DNA from 2 places in the Clostridium sp. AWRP genome. Region 2 is predicted to be linked to the other one. Evidence: riboswitches for the same ligand, from Rfam matches in the RefSeq annotation. Region 2 holds a riboswitch; the other holds the start of a gene.
The links. Region 2 has a riboswitch for cobalamin ahead of cbiQ (cobalt ECF transporter T component CbiQ). Riboswitches for the same ligand answer to the same signal wherever they lie in the genome.
Positions count from the first base shown of each region.

Region 1: linked by a shared signal. The riboswitch ahead of DMR38_RS16010 (cobyric acid synthase) and the one ahead of cbiQ (cobalt ECF transporter T component CbiQ) in region 2 are both predicted to bind cobalamin.

Region 1 covers NZ_CP029758.2:3,461,290-3,472,529, reverse strand. The annotation lists gene DMR38_RS16030 (PLP-dependent aminotransferase family protein) at 1-1,246, shown strand, start outside; gene DMR38_RS16025 (NUDIX hydrolase) at 1,246-1,794, shown strand; gene DMR38_RS16020 (energy-coupling factor transporter transmembrane component T) at 1,894-2,700, shown strand; gene DMR38_RS16015 (ABC transporter ATP-binding protein) at 2,697-3,422, shown strand; cobalamin riboswitch at 3,534-3,707, shown strand; gene DMR38_RS16010 (cobyric acid synthase) at 3,881-5,398, shown strand; gene cbiB (adenosylcobinamide-phosphate synthase CbiB) at 5,449-6,402, shown strand; gene DMR38_RS16000 (histidinol-phosphate transaminase) at 6,436-7,545, shown strand; gene DMR38_RS15995 (NAD(P)-dependent oxidoreductase) at 7,567-8,229, shown strand; gene hemC (hydroxymethylbilane synthase) at 8,226-9,098, shown strand; gene cobA (uroporphyrinogen-III C-methyltransferase) at 9,109-10,569, shown strand; gene hemB (porphobilinogen synthase) at 10,576-11,240, shown strand, end outside.
Region 2 covers NZ_CP029758.2:2,483,852-2,495,091, forward strand. The annotation lists gene DMR38_RS11465 (phosphoribosylaminoimidazolecarboxamide formyltransferase) at 1-93, shown strand, start outside; gene DMR38_RS11470 (energy-coupling factor ABC transporter substrate-binding protein) at 233-568, opposite strand; gene DMR38_RS11475 (energy-coupling factor ABC transporter permease) at 568-1,320, opposite strand; gene DMR38_RS11480 (energy-coupling factor ABC transporter ATP-binding protein) at 1,360-2,214, opposite strand; gene cbiQ (cobalt ECF transporter T component CbiQ) at 2,227-3,069, opposite strand; cobalamin riboswitch at 3,343-3,523, opposite strand; cobalamin riboswitch at 3,843-4,019, opposite strand; gene DMR38_RS11490 (TIM barrel protein) at 4,191-5,159, opposite strand; gene DMR38_RS11495 (efflux RND transporter periplasmic adaptor subunit) at 5,172-5,879, opposite strand; gene DMR38_RS11500 (efflux RND transporter periplasmic adaptor subunit) at 5,898-6,662, opposite strand; gene DMR38_RS11505 (DUF4430 domain-containing protein) at 6,685-7,299, opposite strand; gene DMR38_RS11510 (cell wall-binding repeat-containing protein) at 7,392-9,251, opposite strand; gene DMR38_RS11515 (DUF4430 domain-containing protein) at 9,275-9,910, opposite strand; gene DMR38_RS11520 (ECF transporter S component) at 9,930-10,616, opposite strand; gene DMR38_RS11525 (ABC transporter ATP-binding protein) at 10,613-11,240, opposite strand, start outside.

The sequences.
Region 1 (11,240 bases), 980 kb from region 2:
GAAAAAAGGAAGGGGTACCTTTGTATCGGATGTAAAAGTAGATTTTCAGGAAAAGTGGAGTATAGATTGGGAAGACAAAGTAAATCAATATGGCAAACTTTCTGAAAGATTAGATATAGTAAAACATGAAGCAAAATGGGAAAAAGGAATGATATCCTTTAAAAGTATAGCCCCTGATGAAAAACTTTTTAATGTAGATGAATTTAAAAAAGCTTTTTTAAATCGTATGTCTATAGAAGGAGAAAAAGTGTTGAATTATGGATATGCTAAAGGTTATAGACCCCTTATTCAATATTTGCTTAAATATATGGAAAGTAAAGGAGTTTGTACAAAGGAAAAGGATATACTCATAACAAATGGATTTACAGAAGGATTTGATTTAATATTATCTTGCCTTACAGACAGGGGAGACAAGATACTGTGTGAAAATCCAACTCATAATACTGCAATTAAAATTATGAAACTACATGGACTCAATATAACTGGAGTAAAAGTTGAAAAAGATGGAGTATGTTTAAAAGATCTTAGTAAAGAGCTGAAAAAAAATAAATTTAGAATATCATATTTTATTCCATCCTATCAAAATCCTACAGGTATTGTCATGCCTCCTGAAAATAGGGTGAAATTATATAATATACTTAAAAGTTATAATGTTCCTATAATTGAAGATGGATTTAATGAAGAACTTAGGTATTCAGGAACACATGTAGCACCTATAGCTGCGTTTAGCGGCAGTGGAAATAGTATCCTATATATAGGAAGCTTTTCAAAGGTGTTGTTTCCTGGAATAAGGATAGGATGGATACTTGCGGATAAAGTGCTTATAAACTATTTAGAGAGTTGTAAAAGAGCTAGAAATATTCACACTTCTTCTTTAGATCAGGCAATTTTTTATGATTACTTAAATCAGGGAAATTTTGAAAAGTACATAAAGAAAGCTCGAAGAGTATATAAGGAAAAATATGAATTCACCTTAAAATGTGCAAGAGAGTATATTCCTTGTGAAGATATATTTGGTGAGGGTGGAATGCATATATTTATAAAGCTAAAGAATATAAGTTCCAGAAAGCTTTTAGAAAGATGCTGTAAGAGAGGAGTAATATTTACTCCTGGTGATGTATTTTATGTAAATGATGAGGGATATGATACCTTTAGGCTTGGATTTTCAAGAGTAAGTGAAGAAGATATTAAAAAGGGAATTATGATAATAGGTCAGGAGACCAAAAAAATAGGAGGATGGGATTGATGAAAAAAATATCGGAAAAAACACTGTATAAAGGAAAGTGGATTCAATTACAGGAAATAACTTATAAGGGAAAAAATAATGAGGACTTAAAGTGGGAAAGAATAAAAAGAACCAATACTACAAATACAGTAGTAATAATTAGCAAGCTTGTACCATCTAATAAGTATATATTTATCAAACAATATAGACCTGCTATAGATAAATACGTTATTGGATTTCCAGCAGGCCTTGTTGAAGGGGATAATATAGTCGAAAATGCACTACGAGAGTTGGAGGAGGAAACTGGATATAAGGGAGAAGTAAAATCAATGAGTCCTTTGCTTTATTCAAATCCTGCACTTTTAACAGATAAAGTTACATTAGCAAGGGTTGATATATATGAAGATTTAATTGAAAATCAAATTCCTATACAGAAATTGGAGCCAGAGGAAGATATACAGGTAATTGCACTTCACAGAGAACAACTTAAAGATTTTTTAATTAAGGAACAGAAAAGTGGAACTGCCATAGGAATGGGTGTATGGTATGTTTTTTATGGATTAAGCTAACAAGAATATTTTTTATTTAATTGAATAATAATCGTTAGTATGATATATTTTTAACAAGGAAGTGAGAAAATTAAAAAATTAGAATTGAAGGTGTAATTTATGGAGGATTGGCTTTTTAAAAAAGATGAATACGTTCCCGAAGAGGATAAAGATAAATTTATAGATAAAAGTATATTTTCTATATTACATCTATTATCCCTTATTAAAAGAAACAATAAAGTAAATAATAGCTTTATGTACAATTTAAATCCTATGTTAAAACTTTCCTTTACTATTTTAAATATATTATTTTTATCATTGTCTAAAAATTTTACTTATGTAATGCTTGTAGATGTTTATTTTCTACTAATTTTAAGTTTTTTGGATGTTCAAGATATAAAAAAAATACTCCTTTTAAGCATTTCTATTCCATTTTTTACATTTATAATGCTCATACCTTCTATATTTATGGGGAACATTAGAAATAGTGAAATGCTTTTACTAAAAGTAGTTGGTACTATAATTTCAATAAATGTTTTATCTTATACAACTAAATGGCATGACATAACTAAGGCGCTAAAGATGTTTTTTATACCGGACATATTTATTTTGGTATTTGACATAACTTTAAAATACATTTATATATTAGGTGAATTTTCTTTGGACATGTTTTATGCACTAAAGCTTAGATCTATAGGAAAAAATAGTAAAAAATATTCTTCTATTTCAAAGATAATTGGAAGTTTATTTTTAAAATCAAAAGAAATGGGAGATGAAATGTATTGTGCTATGGAATGCAGGGGATTTACAGGAGAGTATGTGTCTCACAAAAAATTTAAATTTAAGTTTTTTGATCTAATATATTTAATAGTTAATGTACTTATCATAACTATGTATTTTTACATATCTAGGGTGGGATTAAGATGATAAAAATTGAGGACGCTTTTTTTAAATATAAAGATAATGAAGTATTAAAAGATATAAATGTAACTATAGAACGAGGAGAATCCATAGCACTTATAGGTGCAAATGGAAGCGGTAAGTCTACCTTCTTAAAATTATTAAATGGAGTGGTATTTCCCACAAAGGGAAATTACTATTTTGATGATGTGAAAATATGCAAAAATGAATTGGAAAAAGGTAATTTCTCAAAGAAGTTTCATAAAAAAGTTGGATTTGTATTCCAAAACTCCGATGCACAACTTTTTTGCTCTAGCGTATACGAGGAAATTGCTTTTGGACCAAGGCAAATGGGAATGGATGAAGATGAAGTAAATAAAAGGGTAAATGACTGTCTAGAACTTTTAAATGTGAAAGATTTAGAAAACAGGGAGCCCTATAACATAAGTGGCGGAGAAAAGAAGAGAGTGGCTATAGCTGCTGTACTTGCTCTCAATCCTGAAGTCCTGGTTTTAGATGAACCTATGAGTGGGATAGACCCTAAGGGAAAGAAATTCTTAAATGATCTTTTTATCAAATTAAATAAAGCAGGGAAAACCATAATATGTTCAACACATGATTTTGAATATGTTAATGGACTTTTTAAACGAGTTCTCGTATTTTCTGAAGATCATAATATAATAAGGGACGACTCTTACAACAACGTAATGGAAGATAGTGAGTTTTTAGTAAAATATAATATCAAATAATGTTATTAACTGTAATACTTTAGAATTACATGAAATTTTTATTTATTTTATGTAATATATTGGATATTTAAAGTTGACATAAAACTATAATTATAATAAACTTAGAGTATAAATTGAATAGAAGACTCAGGTGCCTTTATAGGTGAAAAGGGAATGCGGTTAAACTCCGCAGCAGCCCCCGCTACTGTATTTGATGATGAACTTTAGTTACCACTCTTAAAAGAGGAAGGTTAAAGTAAATATGAATCATAAGCCAGGAGACCTGCCTGATTGTCATTATGCTTTCGGAGGGAGAGAAACTTTTAGTGTGGTTAACCTCAGCTTAAGTTGAGGTTTTTATGTTAAAGGCAGTTAGCTTTCTAAGGCTTACTGCCTTTTGGCTTTGATATAGATATGTGTGTATTAATTAAAAGTAAACTTTTTATTATATTTAGGAAGTTTTGGAAGGAGTATTTGTTATGGCAAAAATTATGATTCAGGGAACAGGTTCTTCTGTAGGAAAAAGTATAATTGTTTCAGCCCTTTGTAGAATATTTAAACAAGATGGTTATTCAGTATGTCCTTTTAAATCTCAAAATATGTCATTAAATTCTTATATAACATTAGATGGCAAAGAAATGGGACGGGCTCAGGTACTTCAGGCTTATGCAGCTGGATTGCAGCCGGAAGCATATATGAACCCTATATTGTTAAAACCAACTTCAGATAAAAAATGTCAAATTATAGTTAACGGAAAAGTGTATGGCAACAGCACTGCTATGCAGTATCATAATTTGAAGCTGGAATTTAGGGATATGCTTAAAGAACACTTTGAAAAGATGGAGAAGAAATTTGACATAATAGTAATGGAAGGTGCAGGAAGTCCTGCAGAAATAAATTTAAGAGATAGAGACATTGTGAATATGGGTATGGCAGAATCAGTAGATGCACCAGTACTTTTAGCAGGAGACATAGACAAAGGAGGAGTATTTGCATCCATTGCAGGAACAATGCTGCTTTTTACAGAAGATGAGAAAAAAAGAGTAAAGGGTACTATAATAAATAAATTTAGAGGAGACAAAGATATACTGGAGCCCGGACTTAAGATGCTTGAGGATATAGTAAAGGTACCTTGCCTTGGTGTTATACCTCATTTTAGATTGGCTCTTGAGGATGAAGATGGAGCTGTAGAATTTAATAAAAAAGTTACAGCACCTATTGACATAGCTGTAATAAAGCTGCCTCATATATCTAATTTTACAGATTTAGATGCACTTAAAAGTGAAGAAGACGTTTCCGTAAGATTTATAACATCTGTAGAAGAGTTTGGAAATCCGGACTTAGTAATTATTCCAGGAAGTAAAAATACTATAGAAGATTTACTTAAAATTAGACAGTGCGGCCTTGAAAAACGTATAAAAGAATATAGTAAAACTGGACTTGTCATAGGACTGTGCGGTGGATATCAAATGCTTGGTAAAGTTATAGAAGATCCTTATGGAGTGGAGACAGATGTAGGAAAAGTAGAAGGCATAGGGCTTTTAGACATAGAAACTATATTTGAAAAAGAAAAAGTTACAACCAGAGTAAATGCAAAAAGCGAAATTGACTTCCCAATGAAAAGGGATAGTGAATCATTAACTAATAGAAGATTGGATGTATATGGATATGAAATACATATGGGAATATGTAAGTATGGAAAAGATGCAAGACCATTATTTAATATAACTGATAAAAATGGTGAAAAGGTTGACACAGAAGATGGTGCCATAAATATGTCAGGGAATGTAATTGGATCTTATATACATGGAGTTTTTGATGGAATTGACTTTAGGGAATTCATTGTAAATAAGATAAGAGAAAATAAAGGATTAGGATATAAAAAATCAAAAGCATATGAAAATCTCAGAGAAGGGGAATTGGATAAGTTAGCAAGCATAGTGAGAAAGAATTTAGATATAGACAAGATATATAGTATTATGGGCATTAAAAGATAATAATTAATATTAGAAAAGAGGGGTTAAATTTGTCCAGTTCTTTTGTATTTATGAATTTAATAGATATTGTGATAGCAGTTGTAATTGATTGGATAATTGGAGATCCCTATTGGTTTCCCCATCCCGTTATATATATAGGAAAACTTATATCTTATTTAGATAAAAAGGGAAGAAAACTTTGTAAAAAGAATGAGAGCTTAAGGGCCTTTGGTGGTTTGATAGTTTTTCTAGTAGCAATGGTTAGTTTTATTGTGCCTTTTGCAGTGCTAATGCTTTTTAGAAAAAATTTTATTTTATACAACATATTAAATATACTTATTATTTGGACGACTATTTCTGCTAAATGCCTTGCTATAGAGGCAAAGAAAGTATACTATGCCCTTAAAAAAGGCGATATTGCAGATGCAAGGACAAAGCTTTCCTATATAGTTGGAAGAGATACGTCTGCTTTAACCAGTCAGGAAATAATAAGGGCAGATGTGGAAACTGTGGCGGAAAATACCTCCGATGGAGTAATAGCACCACTTATATATGCAGCTATTTTTGGAGCACCACTTGCTATGCTCTATAAGGGGATAAATACCATGGACTCCATGCTTGGGTATATGAATGAAAAGTATAGGTACATAGGATTTTTTCCTGCAAAGGTAGATGACGTATTTAATTTTATACCTTCTAGAATTACAGGGGGACTTATGTGTATATCAGCTTTTGTAGTAAAGGGAAATCCTTTTAAGTGTTTTAAAATAATGATAAGGGACAGGAAAAACCACAAGAGTCCAAATTGTGCTTATCCTGAGGCAGCAGCAGCTGGGGCTATGAGAATACAGCTTGGTGGTACAAATGTTTATTTTGGCCAAGTAGTTTATAAGCCTACTATAGGGGATAAACTTATGGAACTAAGTTTCAAACATATAGGACAGTGCATAATAATTATGTATTTTACGGAAATACTTTTTATGATTTTATGTGGAATAGTTATAATTGGATTACCCAGAGCGTAATTTAGAAAATCAATTATATAGGGATGTGTTATTATGGAACATGGTGGAGATATATATACAGAGGGACTTTTAAAGGGAAGAAAGCTTTTGGATTTCAGTTCAAATATAAATCCACTAGGAGTACCTTTAAGTTTCAAAGAAAATATAGATAAAGCATTAAAAGATGTAGAAAAGTATCCTGATGTGGAGTATAGACAACTTAAAAATTCAATAAAAGAGTATATAAATTTCTCTTTAAATTACTTCTATATTGAAGAAGAAAAAATATCAAGCAGCATTGAAGATACAAACATTGTATTAGGTAATGGAGCTGCAGAAATAATAGATCTTGTAATCAGTTCTTTTAAAAGCATTTGCATTGTAGTACCTTCTTTTATAGAATATGAAAAAAATGCAGCAAAATGGAACTGCCAAATAATACATTCACATTTAAAAGAAAATATGGAGTATGATTATAAAGATATCAGACAAAAAATAACAAAGTCAGAAGCATTAATTATTGGTAATCCAAATAATCCAAATGGCGGCGTAATAGATAAAGAGAAGTTTAAAGAAATACTTGATTACTGTGAGGAAAATCATAAAACTATAATTATAGATGAAGCTTTTGTGGAGTTTACAGGAAAAAGAGGATGTTCTTTTTTAAGGGAAGCCCACAAATATAAATGTATATTTTTAATCAGAGCTCTTACGAAATTTTTTGCACTGCCGGGAATAAGAATGGGATATGGACTTTGTAAAAATCAAAATTTAATAAAAAGTATAAAATCAAAACAAAATCCATGGAACATAAACTCTTTTGCAGAAACAGCAGCTGAGAATGTTTTTAAAGATAAGAAATACATAGAAGAGTCCATTTGTTGGATAGAAAAAGAGAGAAGATTTATGTTAGATGAGTTAAAAGAAATACCTTTGTTTGAAAAAGTGTATGATAGTTACAGTAATTTTGTATTATGTAAAATGAAATATGAAGATTGTCAGAAGCTATATGATAGGTGTTTAAAAGAAGATGTTCTCATAAGAAGATGCAGTAATTTTAAGGAACTTGATAGTAAATTTATAAGATTAGCGGTAAAAGATAGGTGCAGAAATGAAAGAATACTACAAGTGTTAAAAAAAATAAGTAAAGATGTAACTACTTAAGCTTTAAGGGGAGAAGGAGAGATGAAGGTAAACAATTTAGAAAATAATAATATGCTTGTGTCGCTGCTATCTCCTAAAATAAAAGTAATTATATTAGGTGGAGGACATGCAGCTTACATTAAATCAAAAACCTTTTCAAAAAAAGGATGTCAGGTTTATATATTGTCTAAAAAGTTTATGGATGATTTTGAAAATATAGTTGGCCTCTCTAATGTAAATATAATTAATGCAGAGTATGAAAAGAAGTATATAGAAGACAAGCACCTTGTAGTAATAGCTACAGATGATGTGAAAGTAAACTACAGTATAGCAGAGGATTGCAGAAAGTTATGTAAGATATATATAGATGCAACTAAGCCTGAAAATGGAAATTGCATTACACCCTGCCAGAGAAATACTAAAAATATTTCAATTGGGATAAATACAAAAGGAGTATCACCTGTAACTTCTGTATTTATTGCAAATAAGCTGGTAGATTATATAAAGGACTATGATGAATTTGTAGAATTTACTTCTCATATAAGAAACAGCATTTGCAGTATAGATGATAAGAAAAAAATTATGAAGTTTATATGTACAGATGATTTTTACTTCTTTTATAAAAAGGGAAAGGCCCTAGATGTAATAAATATGTTTTTTACAATAGCAAATTTAAGGATAACACAGGATGGTGATAACATTTGAATTTTAAAATTGCAACTAGAAAGAGCAAATTAGCCCAGACTCAAACTGAAATAGTAATGGATATACTGGAAAAAGATTATAATGCAAAGTGTGAAAAAGTGCTTATAGAGACAATGGGAGATAAGAGACTTGACATAGCCTTAAATAAAATAGGTGGAAAAGGTCTTTTTTTAAAGGAAATTGAACTGGCACTTCTCAAAGATGAAGCAGATGCAGCAGTTCATAGTATGAAAGATGTACCTTTTGATGTTCCGGAAGATTTTGAAATAGCTGCTATTATGCAGAGAGAAGATGTAAGAGATGCCTTTGTATCTAAAGATAAAGTACCTTTTAATGAACTTCCTAAAGGAGCTAAAATTGGGACAAGCAGCAACAGAAGAGCAGAGCAGTTAAAGATATTAAGGCCGGATATAGAGATAGCTCCTATAAGGGGAAATATACAGACTAGAATAAGTAAAATAGAAAGTCAAAACTTAGATGGCATAGTTTTGGCAGCTGCAGGAATTAAAAGATCCCACTTAGATGAACTAGTTACTGAGTATTTTAAAGTGGAAGATATGGTACCTGCAATTGGACAAGGAGCCCTTGGCATAGAAACAAAAAGAGACAGTAAAAATAGGAGCTTTTTCAGTAAATTAGACGATGAAAATACAAGAATTTGTGTAGAAGCTGAAAGAAGCTTTATGAGGACATTAAATGGAGATTGCCATTCAACTATAGGTGCCTATGCAAAAATAGATAAAGATACTATAAATATTATGGGAATGTTTATGGTAGGAAATAAACTTATAAAAAAGGATGTAACAGGGAACAAGGAAGATTATATGGTTTTAGGTGAAAAACTTGCAAAAATGATATTGAAAGCTTAAGGAGGATACTATGGGTAAAGTTTATCTTATTGGTGCAGGACCTGGAGATGAGGAACTTATAACTTTAAAGGCAGTGAGAAAACTAAGTGAATGTACTGCAGTTATGTATGACAGATTGGCAGGACCTGGAATTCTAAAATATGTAAATGAAGACTGTGAAATATATTACTGTGGTAAGGAACCAGGATGCCATTATAAAAATCAAGATGAAATAAATAACATGTTAGTTGAACTTGCTAAAAAGGGACATGTAGTAGGAAGAATTAAAGGCGGAGATCCCTATGTATTTGGAAGAGGAGGGGAAGAAGCTCTTGCTCTTTTAAAAGAAAATATAGAGTTTGAGGTTATACCTGGAATCACTTCTCCAATTTCAGCCTTAAATTATGCAGGAATACCTGTAACTCATAGAAAGGTAGCTCGAAGCTTTCATATCTTTACAGGAAAGACTGCTGAAAAGCTGGATATAAATTGGAAAGCTGCAGCTAAAATAGGAGGAACACTGATTTTCTTAATGGGATTTAGAAACTTGGAGGTAATATGCAGCAAGCTTAAGGAAAATGGTATGGATGAAAATACTCCTTGTGCAGTAGTTATGAGAGGAACTACTTCAAAGCAGAAAAAAGTTGTAGGAAAAATAAAAGACATAAAAGAAAAAGCTGAAAAAGCAGGACTGACTTCTCCCTGTATAATAGTTATAGGAGATGTTATAAAATTCAATGAGCAGCTTGATTGGTATGAGAAAAAGCCTCTCTTTGGAAAAAATGTATGTATCACAAGGTCAAAGGCCCAGTCTCGTGAAATGAGAGAAAAACTTCTTGATTTAGGAGCTCAGGTTACTGAGATACATTCTATAGAAATAAAATATACTTCAGAAAATATCAAAGAGTATTTAGATAAATTGCCGGAGTATGATTATATTATTTTCACCAGTGTAAATGGGGTGAACAGCTTTTTTGAAAGGCTTCTAACCGAAAATTATGATATTAGAAATATAAAAGGAAAATTTGCAGCTATAGGTCCTGCTACAGAAAGAGCCATAAAAAATAAGGGAATTATACCTGAAATAGTAGCAGAAAAGTTTGTAGCTGAAAGTCTCCATGATAAAATGAAAGGTTTTATAAAAAAAGGAGACAAGGTATTTATTCCAAGATCTAAAAATGCAAGGCCTTATTTGGCAGAAGCCTTGAGAGAAGAAGGTTGCATGGTAGATGAATGCTATACTTATGAGACAATAGCTGGCAGCCTAACTGATAAAAATTGTTTCAATGATGTAGATACAGTTATTTTTACAAGTCCAACTACAGTTAGAAACATGATAGAACTGGTAGGACTTTCTGCTATAAAGGAAAAACAGGTAATTTCTATAGGACCTATAACAGGTAAAGAACTGAAAAAGCATGATATAGATTATGAAATGTCTGAAGAATATACTACAGACGGAGTTATAAAACGACTATTAGAAGGGAAGTAAAAAAACATGTTTAGAAGACACAGAAGACTTAGAAAGAATCCAATTATACGGGATATGGTTAGGGAAACTGTACTCAATCCAAGCGATTTTATTTACCCATTATTTGTGGTAGAAGGAGAAAATATTAAAGAAGAAATATCTTCACTGGATAATAATTACCACTATTCTATTGACAGGCTTCCTGAAGCTGTAAAAGAAATTAAGGATGCGGGAGTAAAGAGTGTAATTTTATTTGGAATTCCAGATCATAAGGATGAGGTGGCAACTTCAGCTTTTGAGGAAAACGGAATAATTCAAAAGGCAGTTAGAAAACTGAGGGAATTAGATCCAGAACTTTATATAATTACAGATGTATGTATGTGTGAGTATACAAGTCACGGCCACTGTGGAATACTCAATGGACATGAAGTAGACAATGATGAAACACTTAAATATATAGCTAAAATAGCACTTTCTCATGCACAAGCTGGAGCAGATATGGTAGCACCGTCTGATATGATGGATGGAAGAGTTGAGGCTATTAGAAACATATTAGATGAAAATGGATTTAAAAATGTAGCTATAATGGCTTACAGTGCCAAATACTGTTCTGCATTTTATGGACCTTTTAGAGATGCAGCGGATTCAGCACCTAAATTTGGTGACAGAAAGGGTTATCAGATGGATCCATC
Region 2 (11,240 bases):
GGTGGTTCTATAAGAGATGACATTGTAATAAAAGCTTGTAACAACTATGATATGGTAATGGCATTTTCAAATTTGAGATTATTCCACCATTAATCATAGACTCAACTTTCACAAGTTAAGAATTAATAATAAAGAATTAATAGCGAAAGATTTTTTGTAGTGTAACGGGAAAAATTTACATTAACTATTAATTCTTCATTCTTAACTATTAATTTAAAATATTACTTGACCTTTATTTCTTTATTTCTTTATTCCCCATTTGTTCATTTTCTATTTTTTTTCTTTCTACAAATCTTCCCATTAAAAATGCTACAACACCAACTCCTATACCTGTTTGTACACAGAATAAAAAGCTTTCAACTTCTCCTGGTAATTCTCCTCCAATCCATTGTTCCATGACAGGTGTAGCCCACGGATGATACTCTTTACCTGTAATCTGTGAAACAGTTGCGCTTCCTGCATCATCTGAACCCTCAAATTTAGCACCTCTTAATGTAAATAATGGTATAGAAGCAATCAATACAGCGATAACTAATAAAATAGTAACCTTCTTTTTTGTATTTGTCATTAGTTTTCACCTCTCTTTAAAAATCCAATGCCTGTCAATTCAGATTTTGCATATGTTTCAAGTCCTATAATTATAACAACAGTAAGAATACCTTCTATAATTGCCAGTGGACCTTGTGTTGGTGCAAATACTCCAAGGAACTTAAATACAGATGCTAGAACACCACCATTTTGAGAAGGATATGCAAGTGCAAGCTGAAAACTGGTTACACAATAAGTGAATACATCACCAATTGACGCTGCCAAAAAAATACCTACATTTTTATTAACTTTCATCTTCTGGCATAATTTATAGATTCCATAAGAAACTAGTGGACCCGCAATAGCCATAGAAAAAGTATTAGCACCAAGAGTAGTAAGTCCTCCATGAGCAAGTAGAATTGCCTGGAAAATCAGACAAATGATACCTAGTATAGCTACTGCGGTTGGTCCAAATAAAATTGCAGCAAGTCCTGTACCAGTCATATGTGAACAACTTCCTGTTACTGATGGAATTTTTAAAGATGAGAGTACGAAAATAAATGCACCTGCCATAGCAATAATGGTCATGGACTTACGGTTTTTAGATAATGTTTTCTTAATTGACAAGTAACCTGCTATTAAGAATGGTAAGGAAATAGCACCCCACATAATACAAAATTTTGGTGGAAGATATCCTTCCATGATGTGCATTGCATTTGCTACTGGAGTTACTCCAAAAATTAACGCAAAAGCTGCTGCTATAGTAATAATTTTCTTTTCTTTTTGATCCATTTTACTTTCCCCCTTATGTTGTTTTTAATTTATGATAATCTAAGTTAACACACCTAGAAAAGATGTCTGCTTTTCAAGTATTTTCTTTAATTCTTCTGTGCTCTTCGGATAAGTTTTCGTATCTTGCATCAAATGTTTTTTTACAAGCAGCTCATAAACCTCCAGCATAGTTGGCTGTTTTAAATTCGCCTGCTTTAAAATTGACCTATTTTTAAAAATTTCTAATGGTGTTCCATCTGCAATAATTTTACCATCACAGAATACAATAGCTCTTTCGGCCCATCTGTATACAAAATCTACATCATGAGTAGAAATAAGCATGGTCTTTCCTTCTAATGAAAGTTTTGCTAAAACTTCTTCTAACATCATAGCATTTAAAGGGTCCAGTGCTGCCGTAGGTTCATCAAAAATAACAATTTCTGATTTCATAGCAATAATATCTGCAATGGTTACACGTTTCTTTTCACCGCCGCTCAAATAATGAGGAGGTCGATCTTTGAAGTCAGAAATATTCATATATGCCAGAGCCTCTTCAATCCTCTTTTTTACTTCTTCCTTTGGGAGCTTTAAATTCATGGGGCCAAATCCAACTTCCGCCATAACCGTAGATGCAATAATTTGATTATCCGCATCCTGGAATACAATTCCAATATTTTTTCTGAGTTCTTTTAAGTTTTTTTTATTAACTACCGTATCACGATAAATAATTTTTCCATGTTCTGGTGTAAATACGCCATTAATATTTAAGAAAAATGTAGATTTGCCAGATCCATTGGATCCAATAACAGCAATCTTCTCACCTTCATGGATATCCACATTTATTCCATTTAATGCAGGCTTTCCATTGCCATAGGTATAGTACAAATTCTCAACCTTTAATATTGTTTTTCCCATAATAGCTCCTCTCTATTTTGTAAAGCCCCAGAGTAAAACTAAAAAAATTATGAATACTACTGCTGTGACAATTTGTATTGTTTCTACTTTTTTATCTTCTTCATAAAATATAAGCTCTCCATCATAACATCTAGCTTCCATAGCATCATAGTAAGAGCTTGCTTTTTTCAATGAAGTAACCAGCATATTGCTTCCAATGTTTCCAAATGTATAACAGGAAGTTTTAAAATCACAGTATCCCTGACGGGACTCTGCAGAGTTTTTCATTTTAGAATACACATCCATTAAAATAAAAATATAACGATAAATGATATTCATCAGTTCTACAATAAGCTTTGGAACATGTACCTTTCTAAGCACACATATAATCTCAGATGATGGAGTTGATAGTGCCATCATTTGCAGTGCACTGACAGCTGCGAAAACCTTTAGAATTAAAAACACAGCTTTCTTAATACTTACCTGGGAAGTAAATACATAGCAGAAACCAAGACACAGATTATACTGCCCTATAGGGTGTGTTGAAAAATCAATAGCAATAGTAAAAGTCCCAAGAAGAATAAATACTATCGGAATAGTCATTACTGACAAGTATTCATGTGCTGGAAGTTCTCCCTTTTCAATAGTTATATAGGCCATCGCAATAATCACCACAGCAGATACATATGGATTGTCCAATACAATACAAAGAACCAATATCAAAACAGAAACACATACCTTAAAGCTAGGATTCCAATGCCTAATTTTAGAGTTATAAGCATAAAAATCAATTGAAAATCCTTCGCCATGTTTATGCCCCATTCTATGATGATGATGTGTACTATTCTCATAAGTGTTGCCATGCCCTTTTCCCATTTTCAAGAAAAATACGAACATCAAAAATGCGATACCTAAAATAACAATTTTGCTCATTTTACACCTCCTTTAAACTTTTCGTAGAACACTCCAATTTTCTTTTAGCTTGATTAATTTAAAAATTTGTAATCAAATAAAGCCTGCAGCAACCTGCAGGCTAATATAGCATACCATTAAACTTACATAATGTTAGCAGTATTTATTGATAAAAATCAGCAATAAAACATATAACTATTATGTAAACAAATATTACTACACACTTCCTACCGAAGCTGTCGTTAATTATTCTAAGGCAGGTCTCCTGACTCGTAGATCAATTTACTCTCTAAACTTCCCAGCATATGCCAGTGTTCACTAGATTTCATCCCTACTCACAGTAACGGTGGCTGTAAAGGTTTCTGACCTTTTTCCCTATTCTCTTCATAATTGAAGCACCTTAAAATATCAATATTTAATTAATATTCAAAATACATTTATATTATACATATTATATATATTATTGTCAAATATTTCGTATAATTTTCAGAGAATTTGAGTTTTTCAAATTTATTATCTCAATATATTGGGATTTTTCTATTTGAATAGATTAAAAAAACTGCTGTTGCACACCATTGCAACAGCAGCATTAAAGGGATTAGATATGTTTAAGTTAACACCAATATATAAAAAGGGACTTCTTTTAGAAGTCCCTAATTAACACATTATATAGCTACATCCATTTTATAACAGCATAGCCTAAAAAATTACCAATGCATTAATCTTTCCCTCCGAAAGATCATTTCAAAAGTACAGGCAGGTCTCCTGACTATAGGATCATCCTCTTTAATTCCTTCCCAGAATACTCCAGTGGAAATTTAAAATCGTCACCCAATACAGTAGCGGGGGCTGTGATGGAATTTCACCATTTTCCCTTTTAATTACCTACGTAAACCACATACTTTATTATTTGATTATGTTTACATTATATACTTACATCATTCATTTGTCAAGTAAAATGCATTAAATATTTTAATTATAAAAAAATTCTGTAATATTCCAAATACTATTTAAACAAATAAAAACATCTATATTGATTTTCTCACAATTTCTCTTTTATGTCAAGTATAATCTTTAATGTGCTATTATAGTAAACATGCTGCATCTTGAGCATCGATATATTGCTCTAACTCTCCAATAGAACTTGCAACAAGCTCATAGACAAGATATTCAGGTTTTATAAAATCCAGTAACTTTTTTACACAAGTATCTGTAAAGGGCTTATGGCTGTCTATATTGAAAACATGCATATACATTTCTTCACTCATTGGAGGTAACGTAAACTCTTTTTCCCTTGTGCTATTTATTTTTTCCATTACGTATTCACCTGATAATGAACAATTAAGATGTATACCCTTTATTAATTTTTTCAATTCCCCTAAATTTTTTACAATATTCATTATATATTCAATTCCCTGCTTTTCATTTTTAAGATGTAAATTTGTATTCATTAAATGTGATGTATCTAATACAAATCCTTTATTTGAATAATTAACTTTATCTAATAACCTATATGCATTTTCATAACTTAACATGGTAAATCCAGGCCACCACTCATTTTCAAATAGTAATTTTATGTTTGTATCCATACCTTTAAAAACTTCATTTATTAGATTGCTAGCAGCATCTATAATTTCTTCATCAGTATACGTAAAATCATAATTGAAAACATGCCTTTCTTGTACGTGAGCCACATGAAGAACGGCATATTCTGCACCGATCTTATCGGCCATTCTAATCTCTTTTCTATAATGCTCTATCATAACCTCCCTATTAGTACCACCATAATATTTTTCAACAACGTCCAAACTTCTGAATTGTTTTAAAAGTTCCTGTGTATTATTATTCCAAAAATCTAGCCATGTAGGATAATACTTTAAATGGACACCTTTAACAAGATTACATGGAATAATATTTTCATCTAACCCTATGGGATGTAAAAGCTCAATACCATTCATTTTATGTTTTTTTAAAAAGTTTATGATATTACTTTTATTACAATGAAATCTTTCAACATCATAATTATATGTAGATAAATTCATTAACTTTAGCATTTTTTACATCTCCTATTTACTTTTAGTATTTTCGTTTACTACACAAATTTTTACAGAGGCATTGGTACCCAATGTAAGCTGACTTTTTAATTTTTTAGAATTGTTAAATACAATTTTTACAGGTATTTTTTCAACTTTTCTGTTATGCTTTCCGTCAGTTGAATATGCTGTGGGATTTATCGCATCTTCTGTCATTTCACCTATAGATTTTATTTTTCCTTGAAATTTTTGTGAACCATATTCATCTATAGTTATTTGAACAGGTTGTCCAACCTTTAATCTTCTTATTTTTGTTTCGTCTATCTTGGCAGTAACATAAAAATTTTCAGAATCTGCTAAAAGTGCTGTAGTTTTTCCTGGAGATAAAACTTCCCCCGCATTTGCTTCTTTTTTTACAACAATACCGTCAATAGGTGATTTTATCAAAGACTGGTCTATGCTAGAATCCGGGAGATTATCCATATCCTGACGTGCCAATATTTCATCTTTGCTAACTAAATCTCCTTCGTTTACATTAAATTGTAGTACTTTTCCTTGAATTTGTGAACCTACTTTAATCACATCTGCAGTAACCTTTGCATCATCAGTAAATACATAATACACGTGTTCATATACATAATAGGAAACCCAACCAATAAACATTATTAAAACTGCTGCTAATATTCCTATAACTAATTTTTTACGATTTTTAACTGTATTAATGACTATACCAAGTTTCATATTAACCCACCTTTTTCATTATTTCAATCCAACTTCTGCAAACATACCTGGTTTTAAGCCCTTATTTTTACTATCAAAAGTTATTTTCACAAGTACATTTGAGCTTTGGGTATCCACCTTTGAATTTATAACAGCTATTTTCCCCTTAAATTCATCTTCTTCGGATAGATCAGGCACTTTTACATTTACACTTTGTCCAACTTGAATCTGGTTTAAAATATTTGTCGGCACATATGCATTTACGTACAACTTACTATTATCTACTATAGAAATAAGTTTTTTCCCTGGAATAACCATATCCCCTACATTCACATTTTTAGAACTTACCATACCTGAGATAGGAGCTGTAATAGTAGCATCTTTTAAAGAAGTTTGGGAATTCTTTAATTCTGCCTGAGCTTGAATCAATTGAGACTGATATTGGCTAACATCTGCTGTATTTAAAGGATTTTTTTGTGCATTATTTAAATTTGACTGCGCCGTACTTACAGCTGATTGAGCTTGATCAACTCTGCTTTGGAGATCAGAAGTATCTAATTTTATAATCATATCTCCTGAACTTACTTTTTTACCTAATTCAGTTGATATTTCTGAAACTCTTCCAGAAATATTGGACGTTACATCTACACTATTATCTGTAGTAATTTTACCCGCCATTATAAAAACATCCTGCTTATTTATCACACTTATACTAGAAGATTTAATGTCTTTTGTACTTTTAATAGTACTACACCCACTTAAACCTATCACTAAAATTAAACAAAATAAAATAGATTTTTTCATTTGGAGCCTCCCACAAATTATATTATTTCCAATTGTCTGAGTAACCATCATGTATGCCATCTTGAAGGTATTTCCAAACTACTATATCCCCAGTATGATATATCCACTGTCCACTGCCAACATTTGGTTTCACAAATTTGTTTTGACCTTTTTTTCTAACATAATAGCACCAACCAGATAGTCTTCCTGCTTTTTTTTCATAAAGACCATTTATAGCTGCAAAGTATATAGTGGAAACAGATCCGGTACACTTATAATTTATCTTAGCCTCATCTAAAAGTTTTTCCGTTATATACCCTACTGTTTGTCCATCCATATTATTTACATCTTTTCTTAAAAATACATTATTTCTATGTACTGTATCAATAAATTGAAAGGAATTATTTTCTTCTGGATCTCCTTGTTTAACAGTTATCTTTTCATTAGAATTTTTACTACTTGAATCTTTGTTACTTTTTTGCTTATTGTCAGAACTTGATGAAGATTTATTACCTATTTCTTGAGAAGTTGATTGCTTATTCATAAGGCTCTCACTATAAAGCCTTTCAGCCTTTATAGCAAATGTAAACATAATTGCACAAATAACAAAAGCCACTGCAGCTATAATATACTTTTTCTTTTTATCCACATCTATCATCCCCTTAATATATTTTATTATTATCCTAGACCTAATAAAAATATCTGCCAGGGAATCCACTGTCCCTGGCTAAATAAATAGTATAAAGCAATTTACTTGAATCTATATATGCATTTTCCTGATTGCCCCTTAAACATTCTATACGCTTCAAGTGCTTGAACCGCTTGTTCTGTTGCCATTCCATTATAGCCTGTTCCTTTTACATGACAGAATCCACCGCCTTCAACTTCATAACTTAAAATTGAGTCTATAGGTGTTTTCCCATTTTTAGTAAATGCCTTACTTGTTGGATCTATACCATTTGCACAAAGAGCTATTACAACTTGAGAAGCACTTTCACTGTTAGCTGTACCCCAAGATGAATATCCTCCATCACTAATCTGCTGAAGAGAAGAAAGTTTATCAAAAGCTTTATCTACTGCAGATTTTACATCTGGTTCATTAGTATAAGGTGCAAGAGATATAAGCGCCATAGCTGTCATATCAGGATCTGCAGTAACACCTCCATAAGACCACCCACCATCAATTGTTCTTTCAGCTAATATTTCTTTAACTAAACTAGGCCTACTGTTTACAGCATTTGATGGTATAGTAAAGTTTCCAGAATCAAGTGCTATAAGTGCAAATACATAAGCGTTTATACCTTGATCTGCCAATTCCTTATTATTATAAATTTTCTCTATAAAATTAAACCCATCAAAATTTGTAGGATCTTGTCCTATAGCCATAAGTGCCAGGGTAATTCTTTCATAGTCTGTAGGTTGATGTAGCATTGATTTATAATTCTTTTTAAGATTAGTCAAATAGCTTTCTGGAACTGTTTTACCATATTCTGACACTCCTAAAGCTTGCCACTCACCTTCCACTCCTTCTGAAAGTATTTTATTTATAGCTGAATCCAAAGCAGCATCTACAGTTGAAGAAGTTCCCTTAGATATTCCTTCAAGCTCGTCCAAAATTGAGTCCGGCACTACTGCAGTACTTCCTAAAGCTGTAAGCACTACATTACCTGACATATTAGATTTTATAAAATTTGAAGTATTGGCAGCAACACTTTTATAAACCAGTACCATAGGTGCAGATTTTTGTGCTGCAAGAGCTGAACCTGAAAGTGCATCTGCAAATTCATTTCCACTAGGTCCATCTCCTTCTGCTATATATACATGACTAAACTTAAGATCTGATTTAAAATTCTTAAGTATAGCAAGATTTGTTTCAAATCTTGTAGCCCCTCCTAATCTCTCTGCATTTGGCAATACACTTTTTACACTGTCTCCTATAGAAGCAGTTCCACCCACTACATAAGTCTTTTTTACATTGTTATTTTTTATATAATTACTTACTTCACTTGAAAGATTATCACTTCCAGACAAAAGTATTGGCATACCTTTACTTGCAGCTATAGGCGCTATAGAAAGACTATCCGCATAACCATTTCCTGAGGCAACTACAATACTATCTGCATTACCAACTTTTTGGGCTATCTTCACTGAAGTTTCATATCTATTTGTTCCTCCAAGTCTTTGTATATCACTTATTCCAAGACTTTTTAATTGAGCTACTATATTTTCAGATAACGAAGCTGCTCCTCCAATTAAAAATACCTGAGTTGCTTTAAGTCTTTTTATTTCACTCATAATGTTATCACTTAATGCATTCTGTCCTGAAAGAATTATTGGTGCATTAAGCTTCTTAGCAAGAGGTGCTGCACAAAGAGCATCTGCATAACCATACCCTTGTGCTAGAACAACTGTATTAGCACCATTCGGCCATCCATTTTGACTTATTTTAAGTGACGTTTCAATTCTATTACTTCCATAGATTCTATCCTTAACTATAGTTCCACTGGTAGAATCTTTTGAAGCATCTGCCATTGTAGTTACTTCAAAACCAGACATTGCAACACTTAATGTACACAAAAATACAACTAATTTACTAACAACTTTTTTCATATTTTTCCCTCCAAAATTATTTATTAAAAACTACTTTTCCCCCAATCACCTTCATAACCATCGTGAATTCCATCTGCAAGATACCTCCAAACTATTACATCGCCACTGTGCCATGTCCATTGTCCACTTCCTACATTAGGTTTATGAAATGCATTGTCGCCTTTTTTCCTCATATAGTAGCACCATCCAGAAAGTTTTCCTGCTTTTTTCTCTTCAAGTCCATTTATAGCTGCAAAATATATTGTAGATACAGAACCAGTACACCTATAATTTATTTTGGCATTATCTAAAATTCTTTCTGTTATATATCCTACATTTTGTCCTTCCATACTACTATCCACATCTTTTGCAAGTATCATTTTATTTCCATGGACTGTATCAATAATTTGAAAAGTGCACTTACTCTTAGGATCTTTAGCTGTAACTTTTACGATACCATCTGAAGTAACAGTAGAAGGATTAGTTGAATTTTTAGATTTAGTATCTTTATTAATTTTATTAGTGGATTTTGCTTGCTCTTTTTGTGAGGCTATTTGTTTATTTGTAATAACATTTGAGTATATTTTATTTGCCTTAAGTCCTAAAATAAATAGTCCTACAAAGATGATAAAGGCCACTATTGCTACAGCATATTTTTTTTTGCTGCCCTTTATATTCATAATTTATGTCCTCCTTATATTATTTTATATAACTTATAATAAGCTTTCTCTTATAACGTTGAAATACAGGCAAAAAACTGCCATAAAATATTATTGAAAATATAAAGGAACTCCCTCCATGAAGTACATCAAAAGTCAGTCCAGATACATATCCTCCTATAAACGTCCAAAAATTTAACGGTTTTATAAATCCAATTACATATTGGAGATCCATAATCCAATCAAACATAAATCCAAATAAGAAACACACTACTGAAAATTTAAAGGCAGATACCTTTTTTCCTCTTTTGCCCCAAAAGCCTGCTATAATTCCTACAAGTCCCCAAGAAAACATTTGCCATGGGGTCCATGGCCCCTGCCCAAAAAATATATTTGACAAAAATGCTGTAGTACTCCCAACCAAAAATCCTTCGTAAGGTCCAAATACAAAACCGGTCAATGCAACAAGAAACGTAACAGGCTTTACATTTGGTATGGGAGCAAAAGCTATCCTTCCAACAGTAGCAAAAGCACTTAATGTAGCTATAATAGCTATTTCCTTCGTACCTGCATTGCTCTTTTCAAAATAAAAATAACTCATAAATAATATAACAAATACACCTATCATACACATAGATGAAACACCAGTTTGAAAATCACTTTTTACTGTAAGTGCCATAAGCACTACAATTATAATAGCAGTAATTATAATTATTAATTTCTTCATACTACACACCTTCTAAGTGCATCTTCTAATGTAAATATATTTTTATCTTTATCTCTAAGCAGTTTATTAATTGATGTGGTATAAAATATTCCATCTCCAAGCACTTTTTCCTTACTACCATCTGCTACAATACTTCCATTAAACATAATCATATACCTTCTACAAAATTTGCTGGCAAAATCCGTATCATGGGTTACAAGTATAATAGTAGTACCCTTTTCATTTAAATTCTGAAGCAATTTCCCTAACTTATCCTTAAGCTCACCTTCAAGTCCTCGTGTAGGTTCATCTAATAAAATTATTTCAGGACGTAAAACAAGTATACTTGCTATTGCTACTCTCTGACGCTGACCACCGCTTAAATCTCTAGGGTTCTTCTCTCTCAATTCATATATTTCAAGTTCCCTTAACACATTTTCAATTGTATCTTCATCATATATGCCATAATTATCCATAGTGAATTTAATCTCTTCGTAAACACTATCTTTTGATAAATAGTCATTTGGATTTTGGGATACATATCCTACGTGATGTGCCACTTCTCTTATATTCATTTTTTTTACATTTTTATCATAAAGCTTTATTGTGCCTTCATAATCCTTAAGTCCCATTATGCATTTTAAA